3 regions of the Rossellomorea sp. H136 genome follow, and region 2 is predicted to be linked to each of the others. Evidence: riboswitches for the same ligand, from Rfam matches in the RefSeq annotation. Region 2 holds a riboswitch; each other region holds the start of a gene.

Region 1 (4,377 bases), 340 kb from region 2:
GAGGGAGACAGTAAACCCGCACCCACTAATGGACCGACGGCGTTGGCTACATTATTCATCCCTGCCGAAAAGGCTTCAAAGAACCCGGCGATAATCAAAAGGTACGCAAGCCATTTTTTTTCAAAATGGAAACCGCGCTTTTCAAGCTTTACTAAACCTATACCGAATACCCACGTAACTCCGAAGGCAATGACCGGGACAATCACCCAGAATGACATGATCGTTAAGAGTGACTTCACATAAAGAACTTGATATGCGACTCCGACTCCTACAACCGCTCCGACCGTTACTTCACTTGTAGACAGCGGGATCCCGATCACATTCGCCAGAAACAAGGAAATGGTGGCGGATAACAATATGATGACCACGATTTTGATGGAGAGTACATGCTGAGGGATAATCCCTGAACTTATGGTTTTAACTACTTCTCCTCCACCTAATACCGCCCCGCTCAGGACACCGGCTGCGCAGATCCATAATGCAACCCTGATGTTCTTTATGGCTCCTGCACCATACGCAACACCCATCGATGCTGCCGCTCCACTGGCACCAATGTTCATAGCGAAAAACAAACTTATGATCAGGGCGATTACTTCAATCAAAGAATGTCACCCCTTTTAATGAAGACCGCATTCGGTTTTCCCTTTTCCTTTCCATCTTCCTGAGCGGAGATCATTGATGTCTATGGCTGGAGTTGTACAATGGAAGCATCCGATACTTGGATACCCCTGATCATGAAGAGGATTATAGGATAGGTTATGTTTATGGACATACCTCCAAATCTCCTTCCAAGTCCAGTGAATCAAAGGACAAATCTTAACCGATTGAAACTTGTCATCCTTATTGATGAATTCAACCTGACTCCTTGTCGGTGATTGCTCCCTTCTTAATCCTGAAATCCAGGCATTTCCTTTGGATAAGGTTTCTTTTAAAGGGTCGAGCTTTCGAATTTGACAGCATTGGTTCGGATTTCTCTCCCACAACCTATCTCCATATGTTTCTGCTTGCTCTTGGAGCGTTAATTCAGGCTTTTTCATATAAATGGTGATACCAGGATACTTCTCCTTCACCTTTTCAATCGTTTCGTAGGTTTGCTTGAAATGAACACCTGTATCAAGAAATACTATGGTTGCTTCCGGTTGTACTTTGGTTAAGAGGTCGATTAATACGATCCCTTCTATCCCAAAACTACATGCATATACGACACTCTCACCATAATGATCATACGTCCACTCAAGTACGTTTACAGCTCCTTTATATACCGGATCAATTTCAAATTGGACAGATGGTTTTTTCCAAGTTTGATAGGTTAACATGATACACCCCTTTCCCGCTCATCCAAACAAAAAGAGGCGATAACAAGATATAGGGATTTCCCTTATCTGTGTTATGCGCCTCTAGTTTGTCTAGTCAGCTTATTTAATTCGCACTTTCTCGTTTTTCTCCAATTGAATGACTTTACCGTCCTGAACCACAATGGTAATTGATCCAAAACTCATCGTCTTCAACATCGAAGTGATCTTCTCGACTACTACATCATACTGTGCCTCTTGATTATTTTCTTTAGTCACTTGATTCCCCCAATTTTCATCTTATCCAGAAAATCATGAATGAAAAAACAACCTTCCATTTTGGAAGGTTGTTCAGGTAAGGATACCTTATCTTCCAAAATGACTTCACATTTTGCTGGAATTAGCACCTTACATAACGTAGGTTGCTGGGCTTCGCGGGGCCAGATCCCTCCACCACTCTGGATAAGAGTTATTAATTTTAATATTCTAAATAATACCACATTCTTCAGGGAAGTCAACCCGAGTTTTTCTATCGGATTTAAGTCTTTTGACTTATTTTTTCTTTCAGAACATTAATTCTCTTTATTTCTATTCGCTTTATGAAAGCTATAGGACACAATTTTCACATGAATGCTCAAAATAATTGAAACATCAATTTACCCTCGATCACTTTCTTCTGGTCCTGATTGACGGCAAAGACTTTAAAATGTAAGAGATCATCCTGTTTTTCTGATACTTCTGCAATCAATGTAATAACATCGTCCAAAAAAACCATCCCTTTAAAGCGGACGGTGTAATCTTTGATAAATCCTTCTTCATAATGATCACTAAAAAGCCTGGTGACATTGCCCATTGTCCACATACCATGAGCAATGATTCCTGGAAGACCCAGTTTATGGGCTTCCTCATCGATCGTATGAATGGGGTTATAATCCCCAGATGCTCCTGCATATTTGATTAAGTCGATTCTCGAGACTGGAGCTAATTCGACAATGGGAATCGTTTCACCTATATTAATGGATGATAGTATAGTCATTTTCCCAACCTCTCTCTGACCGTTTCAGTGATAATGACAATCGCCTCGGAGGTGAAAATCCTATTCCCTCCTGAGTCTTCACCGATATCTTCGATTACAAGAAAGCCAAGTGTTCCACCCGATCCTTTCCGCTCATAGTAATCTTTTATCTCCGTATAACACTGAATACGTTCCCCGACCTTCAGTGGTCTTTCATATTGAAAAGATTGTTCCCCATGAATTAACCCGACATTCGGTAAATGAAAACCTTCAATTGTTCCATAGTCGAACACTCGTGGAAAAGTAGGGGGGGCAATATTCCCCCTGTATCTGGACCTTTTTCCTACTTCTTCATCCACATAAATGGGATGTGGATCACCGATGGCTTCGGCAAACTTATGAACCGCTCCTTTTTCTACACAATTTTCTACGGAAGTCGAGCGTTTACCGATATAAGATTGAAACATATCCTTCACCTCTTTCTCCCATTAGGCTTTCGGCCCTCCAGCTACGTAGAGGATTTGTCCATTAACGAATGACGATCTTTCATCCGCAAAAAACGCCACTGCATTCGCTATATCTTCCGGTTGCCCGCTTCTTCCGACAGGAATTCCTTGAAGACTTGCTTCCACCAGTTCTTCAAAGGTAATTCCGATTCGCATAGCCGTTTCTCTAGTCATTTCCGTTTCGATGAATCCGGGGGCTACTGCATTTGTCGTAATACCAAGAGGACCTAGCTCTATAGCCAAAGTTTTCGTTAAGCCTTGAAGACCAGCTTTAGCCGTAGCGTAATTTGCCTGTCCCCGGTTACCGAGTGCCGAGGTAGAAGAGATATTAATCATCCGGCCATACCTGTTCTTCACCATATAACCTTGCGCTGCTTTCGCTACGTTAAATGATCCTTTCAAATGCACATCCATGACCGTTTGCCAATCTGTATCAGTCATTTTAAACAACAGGTTATCTCTGATGACTCCTGCATTGTTGACAACAATGTCAACGGCCCCGAAAGTTTCAAAGACTTCGTTGACGGCCTCTTCTACTTCTTTGAATTCTACTACATTCGCAATTCTTGTATATATTTCATACTCTCTCAATTCCTCACTGACTTCCAAGAGTGCCTCTTCATTCACGTCAATGATGGCAACCTTTGCCCCTTCTCCTGCAAAGAGCTTGGCAATCGCTTTACCGATCCCCCGGCTCCCGCCTGTTACTAAAGCTACTTTCCCTCTGAATCTTTCACCCATTTACATTACCTCCTTATCCCTTTAAACAAATTGGCCCACTTTCACATGCCCTTTTAATAGATTCCGAGAAATGATCAGTTTTTGAATTTCATCAGTTCCATCATAAATACGCCACAATCTTGCTTCACGATACCAGCGTTCAATCGGAAGTTCTCTTGTGTAGCCCATCCCTCCGTGAATTTGAAGGACCCGATCCACTACCCGATTTCCCATGTTCGATCCGTACAGTTTGGCAATCGATGCAACATGGCGATTATCTTCTCCTTGATCCAGCGTGAATGCTGCATTTAACACAAGCCATCTGGCAGCTTCAATTTCCACGGCAGAATCAGCAATCTGCCATTGAATCGCCTGTCGATCCGCGATTGGCTTTCCAAATGTCTCTCTTTCTTTGGAATAATCAATCGCCATTTGCAGTAAACGTTCTGCTGCGCCTACCGCTTGTGCACCAACAATCCAGCGTGCGAACCCGATCCATTCCAGCCCCAGATTGTAACCACCATCGATTTCACCGAGAATATTTTCTTCAGGTACCCGCACGTCATCAAAAAACAGACTGGCCGGTCCCCATTCCCCCATGGTATGAATGTATTCGGATGTCCAACCCATACTTCGATCGGCTATAAAACAGGTTACTCCTTCCCGACCCGTTCTCCGATGCTTTTCCTTATCGGTCACCGCCATGACCATGACAAAGTCTGCTTCATTTCCGCCAGTAATAAACGTTTTTTCACCATTTAACACCCACTCATTTCCATCCTTCACTGCGGTCATCCGAATGTTTTGAGTATCGGATCCAGCTCCCGGTTCCGTCATGGCAAAG
Region 2 (4,377 bases):
AGCGAGTTACAGCTGGGGACAGAATGCACTCTTATGGAACAGCAAATCAAAAGAAGAAATCATCAAAGAAGTTTTAGAAGACCTCTTTAAAATATATGGTGAACAGGTGTATACAGAAATGCTGAACTTTGTAGTCTACAACTGGAGTAAAAACCCATTCTCTGCAGGATGTTTTACCCTTTATACCCCTGGTCAGGCAATTGATATCGGGGATTATATCAAGAAACCTGAAGGCAAAATTCATTTTGCCGGAGAGCACACGTCCTCTTTTCATGGTTGGATTGAAGGGGCGATAGAGTCGGCGGTGAGGGCAGCCAATGAAGTGAATAGCAGATAAGGGTTTAATAAGTATGGGTTTGCTCATGCGTTTGTTTGTATAGGAGTTTTTTAATAGAGAATATAAAATCAATAATATTTTATTGGAAAACAATAAATCTCATTATATAATTTAGAAAAACATGGTATCAGAGGTGTGATATGAAACGAGGAACGACGATTTTTCTAAAAGGGGCAGTAATGGCAATAGGAGCGATTGTATTCATACTTTGTGTTGTCTGGTTGCCAACCATGGCAAAGCATTCGGCTGATCTATTTCCGGAATTCGCTTATTTGAAATGGCCGATTCTAATAGGGTTATACTTAACTGTGGTTCCATTTAATTTAGCGCTGTATCAAGCTTTTAAGCTTTTAAAGTTTATTGAAGAGAACGCTTTTTCAGCGAAAGCAATAGTGGCTCTTCACCGAATAAAACTGTATGCCTTACTGATTACTGCCATTTATGTGGCAGGTATGGTGTTTCTACTAATCCAAAATGCTCTTCATCCGGGTATTGCTATGGTTGGGATCATAATCAGCTTTGCGTCTGTCACCATTTCGATTTTCGCAGCAGTCCTTCAAGAATTACTACGAAATGCACTTAAACTAAAATCTGAAAATGACTTCACGGTATGAGGAACTAGGAAATCCGACCGAATCCCGGAAAAAACCTTCTACTCTATCAACCCCCTGCATAAAGTTAACTATTAAATACTTTATATAGGGGTACTGATGATGTCGTATAAGTCTCGAAACAACAATAGCTTAGTCCCACTAGTATTCGTCTCTATGAAGGCCATCATTCGGGTAGTATTGATCGGTATTATCTTCATGTACTTGACCGTATGGTTGATCTCGTCAACAGCCATTAAATTGAGGGTGGATAGTTTACTGTATTCATCGATGTCGGAACTAGTACCGAAGGAAACGTTTCTTATGTTGTTGTCACAGGAAATGACAGGATTGCGAGTTACAAACGAGGCGGAATTAAACAGTGATTTTGATTGGTTGGAAAGCGTCACGAATGTTTCACTTCTTGATCCACGAAGTTTATTTGGACGGGAAATCCCAGGAATCGAAAATTATCATACTCACATAGCCGTTGCGGGGAAAGGGACAGACATTACGAACCTCCCAAATGAATCACCGGCTCCTACAGAAGATCAGTTGAAAGATCAGGAAATCGATCAGAGTCAAATCGATCAGGCAAACAATAACTCGGGAGACGGAGTTCAAGAGATTGATGAAAAATCTGTCTACATCTATCATTCACACAGTTGGGAAGCGTTTAGCCCGCTGATTAAGAATAACGATTCGAAAGATCCAGCGAGTACTAACGAAAAGGTGAACGTCATTGCTGTCGGATCCAAATTAAAACAAGAGCTTGAAGCACGGGGTATTGGAGCGGTTCAGGATAAGACAGATGTAAACAAAGCACTCAAAGACAAGTCATGGACATATTTTGAATCCTATCAGTTATCAAGGGGGCTAGTACAAGAAGCCATCGCCCAAAACGATGACTTAACATACCTGATTGATATCCATCGGGATTCACAGCCACGAAACATCACTACCAAAACCATTAACGGTAAAAACTACGCACGCTTGTTTTTTATCGTAGGGAAAGAAAACAAAAACTTTGAAAAGAACCTTAAGATCGCAAAGGATTTGAATGCTAAACTGGAAGGAAAATATCCTGGCATCAGCCGGGGAGTCTTCATCAAAACAAAAGCTGAAGGTAACGGGGTCTACAATCAGGACCTAACCGAGAGAGCCATGTTGCTTGAGTTTGGTGGAGTGGAAAACAATTTAGTGGAATTGTATAACTCTACAGAAGCTTTTGCAGAGATCTTTGCAGAGTATCACCAGAAGGATGCTGTAGAGGTGAATGCACAATAAGTGACAGAGATAAGACGTATGCCGTGTGGTGGACGTCTTTTTTTTGTTCCCGAGGAGAGAGGTTCCCGTAACGGCCACAATATGAACTAGTTTTCTTCCTCCAACGAAACCCCAAATAAAATAAGGAAGCAGCAATCCACTTCCTTGGATCGCTGCTTTTTTAACTGCTTAATTTCCCACAATTTCTCCAATGAATGGACCCAACATCGCTATGTGGATGGCATTCCTTTTGAAGATATTTGTATTCGTCCTCAAGTTCTTGCAGCGTCAATTCGAATAATTGTTTGTCTCCTTTTTTGAAAATGTTGTGGACAATTAACTTGTTTATTAACTCATTTCTTCGATTATGAATTGCTTCCTGAAGGATTTCCCCCATTTTTGATCACTCCTCTTATTAGTATACGAATAAAGGAAGTGGCTCATTTATTAAAAAGAGCCCTCTTCCTAGTAGTAGATAAGAAGAAGGCTTTATGTATCAAACTTCAACTCATCTTCCAAGCGAAATGCTTGTGGAATTAGCACAGTGTTCTATGATGTAGAATCTGTTGCTGAGGCATCATCGGGCCAGTCCCTATACCTCTCTGGATAAGTGGTTATATAGTTGTCATGGATTTCTTATATTATATATATAAGTATTCATAGTTGTCAACTGGGAATTAAGTGTTCGATAAAGATTATAGGATAGAAGGGGGGATTGAAACCTGGAATATAAATGTGGAACTAACCTTCATTCCTATATTTTTTACCATTTCAGACACAGAATCTTTTTCTTATCAACAAAAAACATGATAATCTGTATACATAAACGCAATTATTGGAGTGAAACGTATGAAGACAGTGGTTGTCGTAGGTGGAGGAATTACGGGATTAACAGCTCTGTACCATCTTCAAAAAATGTCCATGGAACGAGAAATAGATATCGAGTTAATCCTAATCGAGCGAGATCGGCAGCTCGGCGGCAAAATTAGAACCATAAGAGAAGGCGAATTCATTATGGAAGCAGGAGCAGATTCCATCGTAGTTCGAAATGAAGGGGTTCTGTCTTTAGTTGAGGAACTTCAACTTCAAGAGGAACTCGTCTATAATGAAACAGGCACATCATACATATACACAAATGGCGAATTACACAAGATTCCCCAAGACACGATTTTCGGAATTCCCATGTCCGTTGAGTCTCTTAAAAATAGCACTCTGGTGTCAGAGGAAGGGAAGATTGACGCTCTTAAAGACTTTGAAACGGAAAACACGCGATTTACAAAAGAAAGTTCCATCGGTGAATTTCTAGAAGCATTCCTGGGTAAGGAACTTGTTGAGAAGCAGGTAGCTCCAGTACTATCAGGGGTATACTCTGGAAATTTGCATAAGCTCACAATGGCTTCGACACTCCCATACTTACTTGAATATAAAAATGATTACGGCAGTATCATTAAAGGTTTATCTGCAAATAAGCAAAAATTCCAGGGGGCATCCAATAAAAAATTCATCTCGTTTAAAAATGGTTTATCAACCCTCATTGAACGTTTAGAAGAAAAATGTTTCAGTGGGACAATTTTAAAGGGGGTAGAAACAACTAAGCTACACAAGAATGGAGATAAATATGAGCTGACTCTTAATGGCCGTGGTAGAATTCAAGCGGATTATGTGGTATTTGCAACACCTCATGACGTAACCCAGAAGATTCTGACTCATGAAAAACTTGAACCTGATTTTAACAAATTGAAAAACTCATCACTTATTTCGATTTACCTTGGATTTAACATTCCAGATGAGGAACTTCCTGCAGATGGTACAGGCTTTATCGTATCAAATGGCAGAGATGTGAAATGTGATGCATGCACGTGGACGAGTCGGAAGTGGAAGCATACGTCCAATAATCAAAACCTTTTATTGAGACTTTTTTATAAAAGTACAAACCCTCATTACAATGAGTTGAAAGAGTATAGCGAGGCAGAACTTGTGAGGACAGCACTTGAAGATATCAGAAAAAGTGTCGGCATAGACGGAGATCCGGTTTCTGTGGAAGTAACGAACTGGAAAGACCTAATGCCAAACTATCATCTTGAGCACAGTCAGTCCGTGCAATGGTTAAATAAAAATCTTGCAACCGAACTTCCACGTGTGAAGCTGGCAGGTGCTTCATACTTTGGAGTGGGCATTGGCGCG
Region 3 (4,377 bases), 1.8 Mb from region 2:
CGCTTAGTTTTCTTGCTTTTTCAATGAAAAGTGTGTCAATATTAGGTTGTATAACTAGCATTTGGAGGGATAGAGAATGAGTACACCGAAAGAACTTCGTTATTCAGAAGAACATGAGTGGGTCAAGGTTGAAGGGGAAAATCTACGCGTAGGAATCACATCATTTGCACAATCTGAACTGGGCGATATCGTTTTCGTTGAGTTACCAGAGGTTGGAGATGAGATCAAAGCGGACGAGCCATTCGGAAGTGTTGAATCGGTTAAAACCGTTTCCGAGCTATATGCACCTGTATCGGGTAAGGTGGTAGAAGTGAATGAAGAGCTATCTGATAGCCCTGAATTCGTGAACGAATCACCTTATGAAAAAGCATGGATGATCGTTGTTGAACCAACAGAAGCTGGAGAAGTAGACAAGCTTATGACAGCTGAACAGTATGACGAAATGATTAATGAAGGATAATTTCTTCAGAAACACCTTGAGAACTTCTCAAGGTGTTTTGTTTTTTATTTTGGGTACCATATGAGTAGACGTTTTTTCACAGAGAAAGGATGATCAACAAATGGTACTAGAGCCTAAGAAATTAGATGTAACCAATAGAGTAACAGGAAAACTTAAAGATGGTGAAGTAGAACTATATTTAGATAATCAGCCGATCGGCAGAATGGCTTGGCCTCTTGACAAAATAACGATGGAGCCGAACTTTGAAGCAAAAGAAAATAAAATTTATCAAAGCTACACATCCACAGAGGGCGATCAAGCAAGATACACCGATTGTGATGAGGGTGGCTGGTGTTAGAGAGGCTCGTGGTGCCAGATCAATTTACGAATCTGGCACCATTTGTATAAATAGATAGTTTAGGCAAACCACTTGCGCTTTTTTTTAGAAACATGAGAAAATATAAGTAGAAAGTGGACATCATCTCTTGTTATTTGAATATACTATCGTAATCTTATTTATGAAAGATAAGGTGATGATCATGATGGAACTTGACGAAAAAGTAATCATTGTCGAAGGAACAACTGACAAACGTAAAGTAAGAGATATCATTAAAGAACCGATTGAAATTATTTGCACAAACGGGACCATTAGCATTACGAAAATGGACGAACTCATTGATGCTTTATTGGAAAGGGATGTCTATATATTAGTAGATGCTGATGATGCAGGTGAAAAACTACGCAAGCAATTTAAACGTGAGTTTCCGGAAGCTGAACATTTGTATATTGATCGCATGTACAAGGAAGTGGCCGCAGCCCCGGAATATCACCTCGCGTCAGTGCTTATTGGAGCCAATATAGACGTTCATAAAGAATTTCTAGGAAAAAGGATGATCTAGTTTTGATTGAGGTAAGTAGTACCGAAACTTTAAAACAAACGATTGAAGACCATGCGTTCAACGCTGTTTATCTTTATACACCTATGTGTGGTACCTGTCAGGTTGCAAGCAAGATGATTGACGTAGTGGAGAAGCTTCCACAATCCTTTCATTTTTCAAAGGCCAACTTGAATTACTTGCCCCAATTTGCAGAAGAGCAATCCATCGAAAGTGTACCCTGCTTGCTTATATTTAAAGGTGGCGTCGAACAGGAAAGGATTTATGCCTTTCAATCCGTGCCATTTTTATATGAAACGCTAAACAAGACTGCGGATAGTTAGAGGGATAAGAGACCTTTTTGGATAAGGTCTTTTTTATTTGTCTGATATTACATCTCTTGAACCCCCTTTATTGAACGATTTTCTTTCTACATACGAAGACATATTTCTCGGGAAATGTTGCGAATGCCATCATTTTTTGACTAGACATCATCCAAATTCTAACTGTTCGACAAAATAGATGGATCTCTTCAAAACATGTCGAGAAAGAATAAGAGGGAAAAATTCCTAAAAGTGGAATTGTTATTATATCGAAGTTTCACTGGGAGGGTATTCATGCGAATATATTTAGAGGAATTAGTAGATCGATGTCATTCAAGGTATCACTTACGACTCTTATTTCCAGATAGCCCGTTTATTCTTCAGTTTGATTGTGAAAAAGAATTGTGCGGTATTTCGATTTCGAGCAAGGGGTGCACAGTGTTGGATGATTTGAATAGGGATGCGCATTTCGTCATTGAAGGAATGGATGAAAGTGTGGTTTCATTACTAACTGGGGAAGAACGGTTGTCTCAACTGATTGAGGACGGATCCCTGAAAGTAAGGGGAGGGTATCGTCCACTATTATTTGTGGAGTCGGTTCTTTGGCTAACGAGATCCAGAGAAAAAGAGCCTGTTGAAGTTTAAACAGAAAAAATAATTGACACACTCTATTTCCGGTGATAAAATCTCTCTTGTAGCAAATTTTCTGAGTCTTTAACTATTCCAAATAATTTAATAATATACTTTACTCTTATTAAGAGAGGTGGAGGGACGTGCCCTATGAAGCCCGGCAACCGTCAATGAAAATTGAAATGGTGCCAATTCACTCAAAGCAATTGCTTTGAAAGATGAGAGAAAGGATAGTCCTATATGATTATGCCTTTCTGCTTATCGCAGGAAGGCATTTTTTATTACTTAAGAAAAAGAAGCTGGAAACATTAGGTAAGTACAACAGTAATTCTGATTAAACAGGTCGTTTTACTCCGAAAGAAGGTGGAATACAACATGATTACCATTTCAGATGTGAAGAAAATATATCAATCCAAATCGGGTCCGATCTCAGCCGTTGATGGGGTCAATATTGATATTGCCCAAGGAGAAATTTTTGGAGTGATTGGCTATAGTGGGGCAGGTAAGAGTACGCTGATCCGGATGCTTAATGGTCTTGAAGTTCCTTCAGATGGAATAGTTGACGTGAATGGTCAAATCGTTTCCCAAGTAAAGGGGAAAAAGCTGAGGGAAGCAAGACAGTCAATAGGCATGATTTTTCAACACTTTAATCTCCTCTGGTCCCGTACTGTATTAGAAAATATCCAGTTCCCATTAGAAATTGCTGGAGTATCAAAGAAAGAGAGAGTCCAAAGAGCTAATGAATTATTAAAGCTTGTAGGCTTGGAAGGCAGAGGAGATGCCTATCCGTCTCAACTGAGCGGCGGACAGAAACAGCGAGTGGGGATTGCAAGATCCCTTGCAAACAATCCCGATGTCCTTCTATGTGATGAAGCTACTTCCGCTTTAGATCCACAAACAACCGATTCCATCCTTGATTTACTGGTGGATATTAATAAACGCTTAGGGCTGACGATTGTCCTGATCACTCATGAAATGCACGTGATCCAGAAGATCTGTCACCGGGTTGCAGTCATGGAACAGGGAAAAGTCGTGGAACTAGGGGATGTATTGGAAGTGTTCCGAAATCCACAAGAGCAAGTGACAAAGCGTTTCGTAAGAGAAGTCTCGGAAGTAAAGGAAACGGGTGAAACCATTGATCACCTATTGGCGCAATATCCTAATGGAAAAGTGTTGAAATTTACTTTTGTAGGTGAATCAACTGAGCAGCCGCTCATCACCGCGCTGATAAGAAAGTTTGACTTAGACGTAAACATCCTGCAAGGACAAATCTCCCAAACTCAAAAAGGTGCCTATGGAACGTTATTTGTTCACCTTGATGGGGATGAACAAACCATCAAAGATGCATTAGCATTTGCTCAAACACAACTGGTTCAAGTGGAGGTGTTGAGAGGATGATTGAAAATTTATTTCCAAATGTAGATTGGGAGAAGATGTGGGAAGCAACCCTCGAAACCCTGTATATGACCGGTATGTCTGTATTGATTACCTTTGTACTCGGAATGATCCTTGGGATATTGCTCTTCCTTACTTCTAAGGAAAATCTATGGGATAACAAACTGACATATACGATTACAAGTGCAGTCGTAAATGTGTTCAGATCGATTCCATTCATTATATTGATTGTATTGTTAATTCCGTTCACCAAGTTTTTATTAGACACGATCCGTGGGGCGAATGCAGCTCTGCCCGCACTAATTATCGGAGCCGCTCCGTTTTACGCTCGCATGGTAGAGATAGCTTTAAGAGAAGTAAACAAAGGTGTCATCGAAGCCGCGAAAGCGATGGGGGCGAAGACAAGCACAATTATATGGAAAGTACTGATACCAGAATCTATGCCGGCTTTGATTTCAGGGATTACGGTGACAGCCATCGCCCTTGTTGGGTACACAGCAATGGCCGGGGTCATCGGTGCAGGCGGACTTGGTAACTTAGCTTATTTGGACGGCTTTCAACGAAGCAGGGAAGATGTGACGATGGCCGCAACCATTATGATTTTACTCATTGTGTTTGCGATTCAGATACTGGGTGATTTCTTTACAAATAAATTAGATAAACGATAAAAGGAGAGAAATAAAATGAAAAAATGGGTAGCAGGAGTAATAGCAGC

What was found. A riboswitch is a leader RNA that binds a small molecule or an ion and turns the genes downstream of it on or off. The one in region 2 is predicted to bind S-adenosylmethionine.
Region 1: another riboswitch for S-adenosylmethionine. It lies ahead of ACYH0O_RS13515 (YezD family protein); the one in region 2 lies ahead of ACYH0O_RS11705 (Fur-regulated basic protein FbpA).
Region 3: another riboswitch for S-adenosylmethionine. It lies ahead of ACYH0O_RS20975 (methionine ABC transporter ATP-binding protein); the one in region 2 lies ahead of ACYH0O_RS11705 (Fur-regulated basic protein FbpA).

Annotation. Positions count from the first base shown of each region.
Region 1 is NZ_CM166371.1:2,683,468-2,687,844, forward strand. It holds gene ACYH0O_RS13505 (inorganic phosphate transporter) at 1-599, opposite strand, end outside; gene ACYH0O_RS13510 (phosphoadenylyl-sulfate reductase) at 618-1,316, opposite strand; gene ACYH0O_RS13515 (YezD family protein) at 1,416-1,571, opposite strand; SAM riboswitch class I at 1,656-1,761, opposite strand; gene ACYH0O_RS13520 (MaoC/PaaZ C-terminal domain-containing protein) at 1,927-2,328, opposite strand; gene ACYH0O_RS13525 (MaoC family dehydratase N-terminal domain-containing protein) at 2,325-2,774, opposite strand; gene fabG (3-oxoacyl-ACP reductase FabG) at 2,796-3,554, opposite strand; gene ACYH0O_RS13535 (acyl-CoA dehydrogenase family protein) at 3,576-4,377, opposite strand, start outside.
Region 2 is NZ_CM166371.1:2,340,620-2,344,996, forward strand. It holds gene ACYH0O_RS11690 (flavin monoamine oxidase family protein) at 1-337, shown strand, start outside; gene ACYH0O_RS11695 (DUF2975 domain-containing protein) at 478-951, shown strand; gene spoIIP (stage II sporulation protein P) at 1,048-2,214, shown strand; gene ACYH0O_RS11705 (Fur-regulated basic protein FbpA) at 2,375-2,590, opposite strand; SAM riboswitch class I at 2,699-2,806, opposite strand; gene ACYH0O_RS11710 (protoporphyrinogen oxidase) at 3,043-4,377, shown strand, end outside.
Region 3 is NZ_CM166371.1:4,122,079-4,126,455, reverse strand. It holds gene gcvH (glycine cleavage system protein GcvH) at 77-460, shown strand; gene ACYH0O_RS20995 (YusG family protein) at 561-797, shown strand; gene ACYH0O_RS20990 (toprim domain-containing protein) at 979-1,338, shown strand; gene ACYH0O_RS20985 (thioredoxin family protein) at 1,344-1,658, shown strand; gene ACYH0O_RS20980 (SCP2 sterol-binding domain-containing protein) at 1,932-2,282, shown strand; SAM riboswitch class I at 2,386-2,492, shown strand; gene ACYH0O_RS20975 (methionine ABC transporter ATP-binding protein) at 2,643-3,665, shown strand; gene ACYH0O_RS20970 (methionine ABC transporter permease) at 3,662-4,330, shown strand; gene ACYH0O_RS20965 (MetQ/NlpA family ABC transporter substrate-binding protein) at 4,346-4,377, shown strand, end outside.